DNA from 3 places in the Geminicoccus roseus DSM 18922 genome. Region 2 is predicted to be linked to each of the others. Evidence: riboswitches for the same ligand, from Rfam matches in the RefSeq annotation. Region 2 holds a riboswitch; each other region holds the start of a gene.

Region 1 (3,265 bases), 1.3 Mb from region 2:
GCCTCCACCGTCATCGGCGATGGCCGGGCGACGTCGCCATAGATGATCGGTGGCTTGACGCAGCGCGAGCCGTAGCTCTGCACCCAGCCTCCCGCAGTGAAGGCGAAGCCTGACAGGCGTTCCCCGAAATACTCCACCATGTCGTTGCGCTCGAACTCGCCATGTACCAGCACATCCAGGCCGATCGCCTCCTGGCGGCGGATCGCCTTCTCGGTCTCGGCCTGCAGGAACCGCTGATAGGCCGACGGCGCCATCGTGCGGTTGCGGAACGCCGCCCGGGCCAGGCGGACCTCCCTTGTCTGCGGGAACGAGCCGATGGTGGTGGTGGGGATCGGCGGCAGGTCGAACCGCGCCTGATGCAGGACCCGCCGCTCAGGATAGGGCGCGCCCCGCCGGGTCATCTCCGGGGTAATCGCCCTTGCCCTGGCCCGGATTGCCGGGTCGTGGACACGCGGCGATTCCAGCCGCGCGCGATGGGCTTCCCGGTTCGCTGCCAGCTCGGCAGCCACCGCTGACTGGCCCTGCTCCAGCGCGGCGCCGATCAGGGCCACCTCGGCCATCTTCTCCTCGCCGAACGCCAGCCACGAGCGCACATCCGGGTCGAGTGCGGTTTCCGTCGCCAGCCCGTAGGGCACGTGGAGCAGCGAGCAGGACGTGGCGATCGCCAGGCGCTCCGGGCCGATCTGCCCGGCGGCCCGCTCGGCGGCAGCGACCGCCCGGTCGAGATCGGTGATCCAGATATTGCGACCATCGACCAGACCCAGCGACAGATCGAGATCGGCCGGCAGACGTGCCAGGACGCGCTCCAGCTGATCGGGCCCCCGGACCAGGTCCAGGTGGAGGACATCGACCGGCAGGTCCAGGACCCGGTCGAGCAGGTCGGGCGCAATCTCGCCGAAATAGGGGGTCAGCCAGAGCGACAGGGATGGAGCCGCGGCGCGCAGCCGCCCATAGGCCCGGGTCAGGGCCGGACCGGTCCCCTCATCGGCGTCCAGGACCAGGACCGGCTCGTCAAGCTGCACCTCACGGACGCCGGACGAAGCCAGGTCCGCGAGCAGCGCCGCATAGGCTTCCAGCAGCGGATCGAGCAGGGCCGAGGTGGTGGCGGCCGGATCGGTCGGCTTGGAAAGCGCCAGGAAGCTCAAGGGTCCGAGCAGCACCGGCCGGGCGTCGTGTCCCTGTGCCATCGCCTCCTGGAAGAGCTCGACATGCTTCCGCCAGACATAGGCGAAGCGGGAGGCCGGCTGGAGTTCCGGGACGAGATAATGGTAGTTCGTGTCGAACCACTTGGTCATCTCGAGGGCCGCCACCCCTTGCCCGTCGGGGCGGCCGCGGGCCATGGCGAAGGCCAGGGCCAGGCGATCGTCCCGCAGGCCGGTGAAGCGGTCGGGGACCGCATCCAGGACCAGGGCCATGTCGAGAACATGGTCGTAGAGGGCAAAATCGCCCACGGGGATCTGGGAGAGGCCGGCCCGGACAGTCCGGCCGCGCAGGTCGGCACGGACCGCTGCGGCCTCCTCCAGGAGTTCCGCGGCCGAGAGCCTGCCGGCCCAGTGAGATTCCAGCGCGAACTTCAGCTCGCGCTTCGGCCCGATTCGCGGCAGGCCGAGAACTGTGGTGGTCACCATGAGAGGATCCAGACGATGAGGTCGCGCATCGACGAACCCGCCGTTCGCTTCAGCCGGCAGGCGGTTCATCGGGATGCGAAGATGGCGGGAAGGGCCGAGGGCGGCCGGCGCGACGCTCAGTCGTGCCGGGGCCGGCAAGGCGGCCCGAACTTCCTCACGATCGTCGGGATACGGAGTTGAGAAACAGGCGCCGGAGCGCAGTCGTCGATCACGGTCGGACCTCCCGCCGGGACACCCCGCCCGGCGCATGTGGTTGCACGATCGACGGCAGGTCTCCTGGCTCGCGGGTCCTCACCGATCCCCGACCTTCCCGGTTGCCCAGTGGTCATGCGTGGAGATCGATTCGCCGCTTACAGTTACGGGGGTAGCCAGGGACTGATGCCGGCTAGCCGGCACGCACCCTGTTCCCTCTTGCATCCCCTCTTCGGGGAACCGTCGATGAGGTCATGATAGACGGTCCAGGCAGGACGTCCAGGAGGATCATCCTCCTGACCGCCCTGCTCCAAGAACGCCCGCTCAGACCTTGCCGCGGCCAACCCGCTTCATCGGGTTGTTCAGGTGGTAGTCGGCGACGATCTGGAATGCCTGGTCGGGATCGTCGACGAACTGGAACAGGTCCACGTCCTCCGGGCTGATCATCCCTTCCTCGACCAGCATCTCGAAATTGATCAGCCTGCTCCAGAACGCGCTGTCGAACAGCAGGACCGGCATGCGGCGGCTCTTGCCCGTCTGAATCAGGCACAGGGTCTCGAACAATTCGTCGAGCGTGCCGAAGCCGCCAGGAAAAGCCACCAGCGCCCGCGCCCGCATCAGGAAATGCATCTTGCGCAGGGCGAAGTAGTAGAACTGGAAACTCAGTTCCGGTGTCAGGTAGGGGTTCGGCGCCTGCTCGTGGGGCAGCACGATGTTGAGGCCGGCGGTCTGGGCGCCCGCCTCGTAGGCACCGCGATTGGCGGCCTCCATGATGCCGGGACCGCCGCCGGTGACGATGGTGAGCTCGCGGCCGGGATGGGCGGCGCTGAACTCCGCGGCGAGCTGGCCGAACCGCCGGGCGGCCGCGTAGCCGCGGGCATGGGTGGCCAGACGCCGGGAGATGGCCAGGGCCCGCTTCAGCTCCAGATTGTCCGGGTCGCCGGCATGGGCGGCCTCGGCGGCCTTCATCGCCGCCTCGGCGCCATCCTCGTTGGGCACCCGGGCGCTGCCGAACACCACCACGGTGGCGTCGATACCGTGCTCTTCCAGGATCAGGTCCGGCTTCAGCAGCTCCAGCTGGAAGCGCAGCGGACGCAGGTCCTTGCGCAGCATGAAGTCCGGATCGAGATAGGCCAGCCGGAAGGAGGGCGAGCGGGTCTGCGGCGTATCGGCGGGATGCGCCTCGGGGCCACCGGCCATCCCGTCCGGGCTCATCGGCGCATCGCCAGGGTCATGGGGGTCGAAAGGATCGGGGCGGCTCATCGGGGTCAGGCAGATCCGGCTGGTGGCGGGCAGAAGGTCACCTCTGGGTGCACGCTATCCCCGCCTTGGTAAAGAATCTCTTAGCGAACCGACGACTTGGCACTCATGACATGGCCCTGGAAACCGTAGAGACGCTCCGCTGGCGTGGTTTCCGCCGCAGGACGCAGGCTGCGGATCTTCCA
Region 2 (3,265 bases):
GGCTGCCAGTGCGCGTCGATGAACTTCAGCGCGTCGACGATGCTGGTCGACCAGACCGACCAGGCATGGTCGCCGTCGGTGATCCGCAGCTGCATGTCCTCCAGGCCGTCGGCCCGCCCGGTCTCGAACAAAGCGAGGGCGCCCCGCCAGAGGTCGAACCGGTCGTCGTCGCCGCAGGTCAGGTAGATCGCCGGAAGGCCGGCCTTCGTCTCCAGCTGCCGTTCCAGAAGCGTGAAGACATTCATGCGGTTGAACCGCCTTGGATCGAACGGCACCCCGAACGCGCCACCGAAATGGCTGGCCACCGAGGGAAGGACCCGGCCCGCGGTGACGGTTTCCGGATCGATGCGGTGGAAATAGGCAGTCTTCTGGATGATGTCGATTCCCTCGACCGTTGCGTTGAAATCCTCCGGAGGAATGTTCTGCCAGATCGCTCCCGACAGGCTGGCAGCGGCGACGTATTGTTCCGGATGCTCCAGCGCCAGGCGGAGCGCGCCATAGCCGCCCATCGACAGGCCGGCGATCGCCCGGCCGCCACGGTCGCTGCGCACCGGGTACGCGGCTTCGACGGCCAGCCGCAGGTCGTGGGCGATCGCGGTGGCGAAGTCGCCAGGGCCAGCGACATCGGCCGAATCGACATACCAGCTGTTGCCGCCCCCCGGCATCACCACCAGCGCCGGCTCGATGCTGCCGGTACTGGTGAGCTGGTCCAGGGTGGCCTGGATGTCGCCGAGATCCGCCCAGGAACGCTCGCTGCCGTCATGGCCGTGCAGCAGATAGAGGACCGGCCATCCCTCCTCTGGAGGCTGGCCGTCCGGCGTGTAGATGATGGCTGGGATCTGTTCCCCCAGCGCCGTGCTCGCGAAGGACCGGGGTGCGAGCTCTCCGGCCTGAGCCAGGTCGGCCAGCAGGCAGAGCGTGGCCGCCGCCGTCGCCGATCGCATCACCGTCCCAGCCATTCCCCGAACCGCCCTTCCTGCTCCGGGCAGCCAGCGCCGCCTGCCGCTGCCGGACATGCATCTGCACGATCCCCTCCGCATTTCTACGCGGGCCATGGATCGAGGTTGTAGTACTTCTTGGGCAAGTTAAGATCGAGCCGTCGACGGTTCCCGTTCAGGGACGCAAAAGGGAAAGCGGTGCGGGTCCGACCCAAAGCCGCTGCTGCCCCCGCAACTGTCAGCGGTGAGTCCGTTCCCACCATGCCACTGGAAGCATGTCTTCCGGGAAGGCCGGGCCGGATCGTCCTCCGCGAGCCAGGAGACCTGCCATCGACGATCGTTACGCCATGCCCTCGGGTGGAGGGCGGAAGGAATCCGCAATGTCACGATTGGCTCTCCGGCTTGCCGCAGCAGGTACGCTTTTCCTCCTGGCCGCGCGCTCGGCGCAGGCTCACCACGCGATGGACGGCGAACTGCCGGCCAGCCTCGGCCAGGGCCTTCTGTCGGGTCTCGCCCACCCCGTGATCGGCCTGGACCACCTTGCCTTCATCGTCGCGGCGGGTCTGATCGCCGGAGCCGCCGGGGTCGGCCTAGCCATGCCCCTGGTGTTCGTCGTTGCATCCATGCTGGGCGTGTTCCTGCACCTGCTGGCGCTCGACCTGCCTGCGGCTGAACTCGTCATCGCCGCGAGCGTGCTCGCCGCTGGCGTCCTGCTGGCGTGGGGGCGGGCAACCGGTGGGCGCGGCCTCTGGCTCGCCCTGTTCGTGATCGCCGGCTTGTTCCACGGCTATGCCTATGGCGAGTCGATCGTCGGCGCCGAGGCCACCCCGCTCCTGTCCTATCTTGCCGGGCTGTTCGTGGTGCAGGCCGCCATTGGCCTGGGCGCGGCCGCCCTTGCATCCAACCGCTCCTGGACCACCGTCAGCCTGGCTCCGCGGCTGGCCGGCGCCGTCGTGATGGGGATCGGCGTGAGCGCGCTCGCGGGTCAGCTCATCCCAGGCTGACGGAACGCCATTGCCCGAGCCGGTCGGGGAGTGGGCATCCTCCGGCCGGCTGCCATGCCGTGGTCCTCTTCGCCTTGATGGCAAGTGGGCTGAGCTTGAGCCAACGGCCCCCCGGCCCGGCCAGTCCCATTCAGATCAAGGTCATGACCCTCAGGGCGGGTGACAACGTGCAGGCTGGCGTCCTGGTCTGGGTCGATCGAGCCCAGCTCGCCCCTTTCGCCCGGCTTGGCGATCAGCCATCCGTGGCACCGCATGCCCGATATGGATCCTGAACTTGAGACGTACGGCTTGGGGAGAGCGGGGTACGCATGGCATAATGCGCGGTCGATATGCCGAACGACGCACGGAACCATCCGAGGAGTGCGTTCCATGGATCACGCAGCGAGCGACCTGACCGTCCGGAGCCTGGCCGGGGAGGGCGTGCCTCTGGGGGCCGCCCTCCTTGATGAACTGCAAAGCCGGCTCCATGGCAGTCTGTCACTCCCGGGAACTCCCGGCTTCGACGAGGCGCGGCAGGTCTGGAACGCGATGATCGACCGCCGGCCCGCGCTGATCGTCCGCTGCGCCGATGCGGCCGACGTCGCCGCCGCCGTCGCCTTCGCCGGACGCCACCAGCTCCTGCTCTCGGTGCGGGGTGGTGGGCACAACATCGCCGGCAGTGCGGTCTGCGACGGTGGGATGATGATCGACCTGAGCCTGATGCGTACGGTCGAGGTCGATGCCGCGAACCGCGTGGCGCGGGTCCAGCCGGGCGCGACGCTGGCCGAGTTCGACCGGGAGGCGCAGGCGTCCGGCCTCGCGACGCCGCTCGGGATCAACTCGACCACCGGGGTTGCCGGCCTGACACTGGGCGGCGGCTTCGGCTGGCTCACCCGGACGCTCGGGATGACCGTCGACAACCTGATCGGCGCCGATCTCGTCACCGCGGCGGGCGAGACCGTCCGCGCCAGCGCACGGGAGAACCCGGATCTGTTCTGGGCGATCCGCGGCGGGAGCGGCAATTTCGGGATCGTGACCTCGTTCGAGTTCCAGCTGCATCCGGTCGGGCCGGAGGTGTTCGCCGGCCTGATCGTCCATCCGTTCGAGCACGCCCGCGCGTTGCTGCGCCGCTACCGCCTGTTCGCACAACAGAGCCCGGACGAACTGGCCTGCTGGGTGGTGCTGCGCAAGGCGCCGCCGCTGCCGTTCCTTTCCCCGGAAATCCACGGCAAGGAGGTCGTGGTGTTCGCGCTGTGCCACTCGGGCGACGCGGCGGCAGCCGCCCAGGCCACCGAGCCTCTGCTGGCGTTTGGCGAGCCGGCCGGCAGCCATGTCGGCCAGATG
Region 3 (3,265 bases), 2.2 Mb from region 2:
CCGGCGTTCCCGGAACAGCGCGGTTTTTGCCTGACGGCCGGGGGCGGCTGTCAGCTCGGTGGCGCCACCAGCAGCCGGTTGCCGTCCACGGCCAGGACCACCACCCGGCTGCCGGCGGGCAGATCCGGACCCTGCACGGGCCAGGTGGAATCGCCGACCCTGGCCCGGCCATGGCCATGCTCGATCGGGCGGTCCAGGGTGAGGCTGGTGCCGATCAGGGCGGCGGCACGGCGGTTGAGCCCGGGCTCCGCGGTGGGCGCCGGCCTTGGCCGGAAGCGGAACCAGGCAAGCACGGCGACGCCCGCGGCCAGGGCGAACACCAGGGCCTGGACCTGCCAGATCAGCTGCGGGACCAGCCAGGCCAGGGCGGCGGTGACCAAGGCGCCGAGCGCCAGCCAGGCGAAGAAGAACGCCGGCGTCGCCAGCTCCAGCAGGAGCAGGACCCCGCCCAGCACCAGCCATTGCCATGCCTGCATCGCCAAGCGCTCCCTTGTCAGCCGCCCTCGGCCGGGCGCGGTCCCCAGGGCGCGGCGGGGGCGGGCCGGTCCGTCGCCAGGGCATCCCTTGCCAGCTCGGCGATGCCGGCGAGCGAGCCCATCGCCGCGGTCGCCTCCATCGGCAGGATCAGGGTCTTCTGGTTGGGCGAGCTGGCGAACTTGGCGAACGCCTCGATGTATTTCTGGGCGACGTAGTAGTTGGCCGCCTGCACGCCGCCCTCGCCGATCGCCGCCGACAGCAGCCGGGTCGCCTCGGCCTCGGCCTGGCCCAGCCGCTCGCGCGCCTCGGCGTCGCGCATCGCCGCGTCGCGCCGGCCCTCGGCCTCCAGCACCGCCGCCTGCTTCATGCCCTCGGCGCGCAGGATCGCCGCGGCGCGCAGCCCTTCCGCCTCCAGGATCGCGGCGCGCTTCTCCCGCTCGGCCTTCATCTGCCTTGCCATGCTGTTGACCAGGTCGGCCGGCGGGCGGATGTCCTTGATCTCGATCCGGGTGACCTTGACCCCCCAGGGCTGGGTCGCCTCGTCGACGATCGAGAGCAGGCGGGTGTTGATCACGTCGCGCTTGCTCAAGACCTCGTCCAGGTCGAGCGAGCCCATCACCGTGCGGATGTTGGTCATGGTCAGGTTGAGGATGGCGTTGCGCAGGTCGGCGACCTCGTAGGCGGCGCGCGCCACGTCCAGCACCTGGTAGAACACCACGCCGTCGGCGGTGACCATCGCGTTGTCGCGGGTGATCACCTCCTGGGAGGGCACGTCCAGGACCTGCTCCATCACGCTGAGCCTGGCGCCGATCCGGTCGATCAGGGGCAGGATCAGGTTCAGGCCGGGCGAGAGGGTGCGGGTGTAGCGGCCGAAGCGCTCCACGGTCCATTCCTCGCCCTGGCTGACCGAGCGCACCCCCATCAGGATCAGGACGATCACGACCGCCAGGATCACCAGCACCACGATCGAACCGCCAAATTCCATGCCCGTCTCCTGCGCCGGCGCGGCTGCCCTGTCCGGCTTCTAGCAGGTCGGCTTTGACAGGGCAGCGGGGAAGGCCCACCATCGGTGCCGGATGGTACCCGGGGCGACCCGGGTCCAAGGGAAGCCGGTGCGATGCCGGCGCTGCCCCCGCAACCGTAAGCGGCGAGCCGCCACTCAACCCGTGCCACTGGGACCTGGTCCTGGGAAGGCGGAGTGGACGGTGTCGACCCGCGAGCCGGGATACCTGCCATCCGACCGTGATGCCGTAGTTCGCCGGGCGGGGTGCCCCGGCTGGAGGTGGACCATGCCGAGATCATCGCCGGATTCGATTGCCCTCCTGTCGGCGGAGCAGGCCGACCCGACCGGGCTTTTGCGCAGCGCGCTCGTCCAGGAGCAGGGCTTTTCCGCCCGCGAGGTGCTGCTGGCCTGGCTGATGTCGCTGGCCCCGGGCGTCGACCCGGCCAGCGCGGCCAGGGCGATGCTGCCGCAGGGCGAGCGCCTGCCGGGCACGCTGCCGGGCGAACTGGCCGAGATCGCCCGCTGGCCGAGCGAGCGGCTGGAAGCCTATGCAAGGCCGCGCCGGCGCCGGCCGGGCTGGTGCCCGGCCTGACGCGCCGGGCCGCGCTTCCGGGTCAGCTGCAGCGGCCGGTGGTGTCCACGCCGAACAGGGTCAGCGGGTCGCTGCGGTTATCCTCGAAGTCGAAGCGGCAGAGCAGGCAGCGGGCGGTGGCGGGATCGTCGTCGGCGTCCATGATCTCGCTGCGCAATTCGCCCCGGTCGACCCAGCCGTCCGGGTTGTCCCGGCGCAGGGCCGGGTCGGTGGCGGCGCTGGAGAGGCTGGTCATCCCGACCTTTGCGGGCTTCACCAGATGCCATTCCGGGCCGGAGGCCTGCGCGGCCTGGTAGCTCTCGAGGCAGAGCCGCAGCAGCGCTTCCGGATCGTTTTTCATCGCCTCCAGGGTGCGGGCCGCCCGTTCGGCCGGCTGGCGAGCGCTCTCCTTCAGGAGGCCCGGCTGCCCCGTCTGCGGGGACGCGGCCGGATCTCCGGCCGCGCAGGCCGCCAGGAACAGGCAGGCCGCTGCCAGCGCCGCCGGGCCCGCCCCCCTCACGCCTGGTCGTCCCACAGCCGGAAACCGCCGATGAAGGCGTTGTCGTTGTCGCCGAACCGGCAGCCCTCGGGCAGCTTCTTGAGCTTGCGCGCGTTGCCGCCGCCCAAAACCACGTCGTCGACCACGAAGGCTTCGCGGAACAGCTGGACGACCCGGTGCACATGGCCCTCCCAGCGCGGCCGGCCGCGCTGCTCCAGGCCGCGATTGCCGACATAGTCCTCGTAGGTTCGGTCCTTGCGGTAGGGCAGGTGGCCCAGCTCCATGCCGATCACCGTGCCGTCGACGATCAGCGTGTTGCCGAGCCCGGTGCCCAGGCCCAGGAACAGCATCTTGCCGCCGTTGTAGGACCCGATCGCCTGCATCACCGCGTCGTTGACCATCCGCACCGGCTTGCCGAAGGCCGCCGAAAAGTCGAACTCGGTCCAGCCGGGGCCGAGATTGACCAGGGGCCGGACGATCCTGTTGTCGGCGACGGGCCCCGGACAGCCCATCGAGATCCGGGTGAACGTCCAGTCCTGGGTCAGCCGGGCCACGTCCTCGATCAGCTGCTCCGGCCGGTAATCCGCGCCGCTGGGCGTCTTGCGACGTTCTTGGTCTCCCTCGCGACGCAACTTGACGTTGTTGCCGCCGACATCGATCACGAGCGTCGTCATCCTGCATCCCCGAGCTGCCGGATCGCTCGCTGCTGCGTAGG

What was found. A riboswitch is a leader RNA that binds a small molecule or an ion and turns the genes downstream of it on or off. The one in region 2 is predicted to bind cobalamin.
Region 1: it holds a riboswitch for cobalamin, as region 2 does, so the genes downstream of both, metE (5-methyltetrahydropteroyltriglutamate--homocysteine S-methyltransferase) here and GEMRO_RS0115495 (HupE/UreJ family protein) in region 2, are expected to answer to the same signal.
Region 3: it holds a riboswitch for cobalamin, as region 2 does, so the genes downstream of both, GEMRO_RS0105550 (hypothetical protein) here and GEMRO_RS0115495 (HupE/UreJ family protein) in region 2, are expected to answer to the same signal.

Annotation. Positions count from the first base shown of each region.
Region 1 covers NZ_KE386572.1:1,768,422-1,771,686, reverse strand. The annotation lists gene metE (5-methyltetrahydropteroyltriglutamate--homocysteine S-methyltransferase) at 1-1,628, opposite strand, end outside; cobalamin riboswitch at 1,878-2,080, opposite strand; gene GEMRO_RS28730 (LOG family protein) at 2,145-3,035, opposite strand; gene GEMRO_RS32560 (protein-L-isoaspartate O-methyltransferase family protein) at 3,164-3,265, opposite strand, start outside.
Region 2 covers NZ_KE386572.1:3,094,749-3,098,013, forward strand. The annotation lists gene GEMRO_RS0115490 (alpha/beta hydrolase) at 1-947, opposite strand, end outside; cobalamin riboswitch at 1,087-1,284, shown strand; gene GEMRO_RS0115495 (HupE/UreJ family protein) at 1,319-1,942, shown strand; gene GEMRO_RS0115500 (FAD-binding oxidoreductase) at 2,312-3,265, shown strand, end outside.
Region 3 covers NZ_KE386572.1:901,545-904,809, reverse strand. The annotation lists gene GEMRO_RS0105560 (NfeD family protein) at 51-476, opposite strand; gene GEMRO_RS27830 (SPFH domain-containing protein) at 494-1,462, opposite strand; cobalamin riboswitch at 1,538-1,728, shown strand; gene GEMRO_RS0105550 (hypothetical protein) at 1,767-2,072, shown strand; gene GEMRO_RS0105545 (hypothetical protein) at 2,095-2,571, opposite strand; gene GEMRO_RS0105540 (ROK family protein) at 2,568-3,224, opposite strand.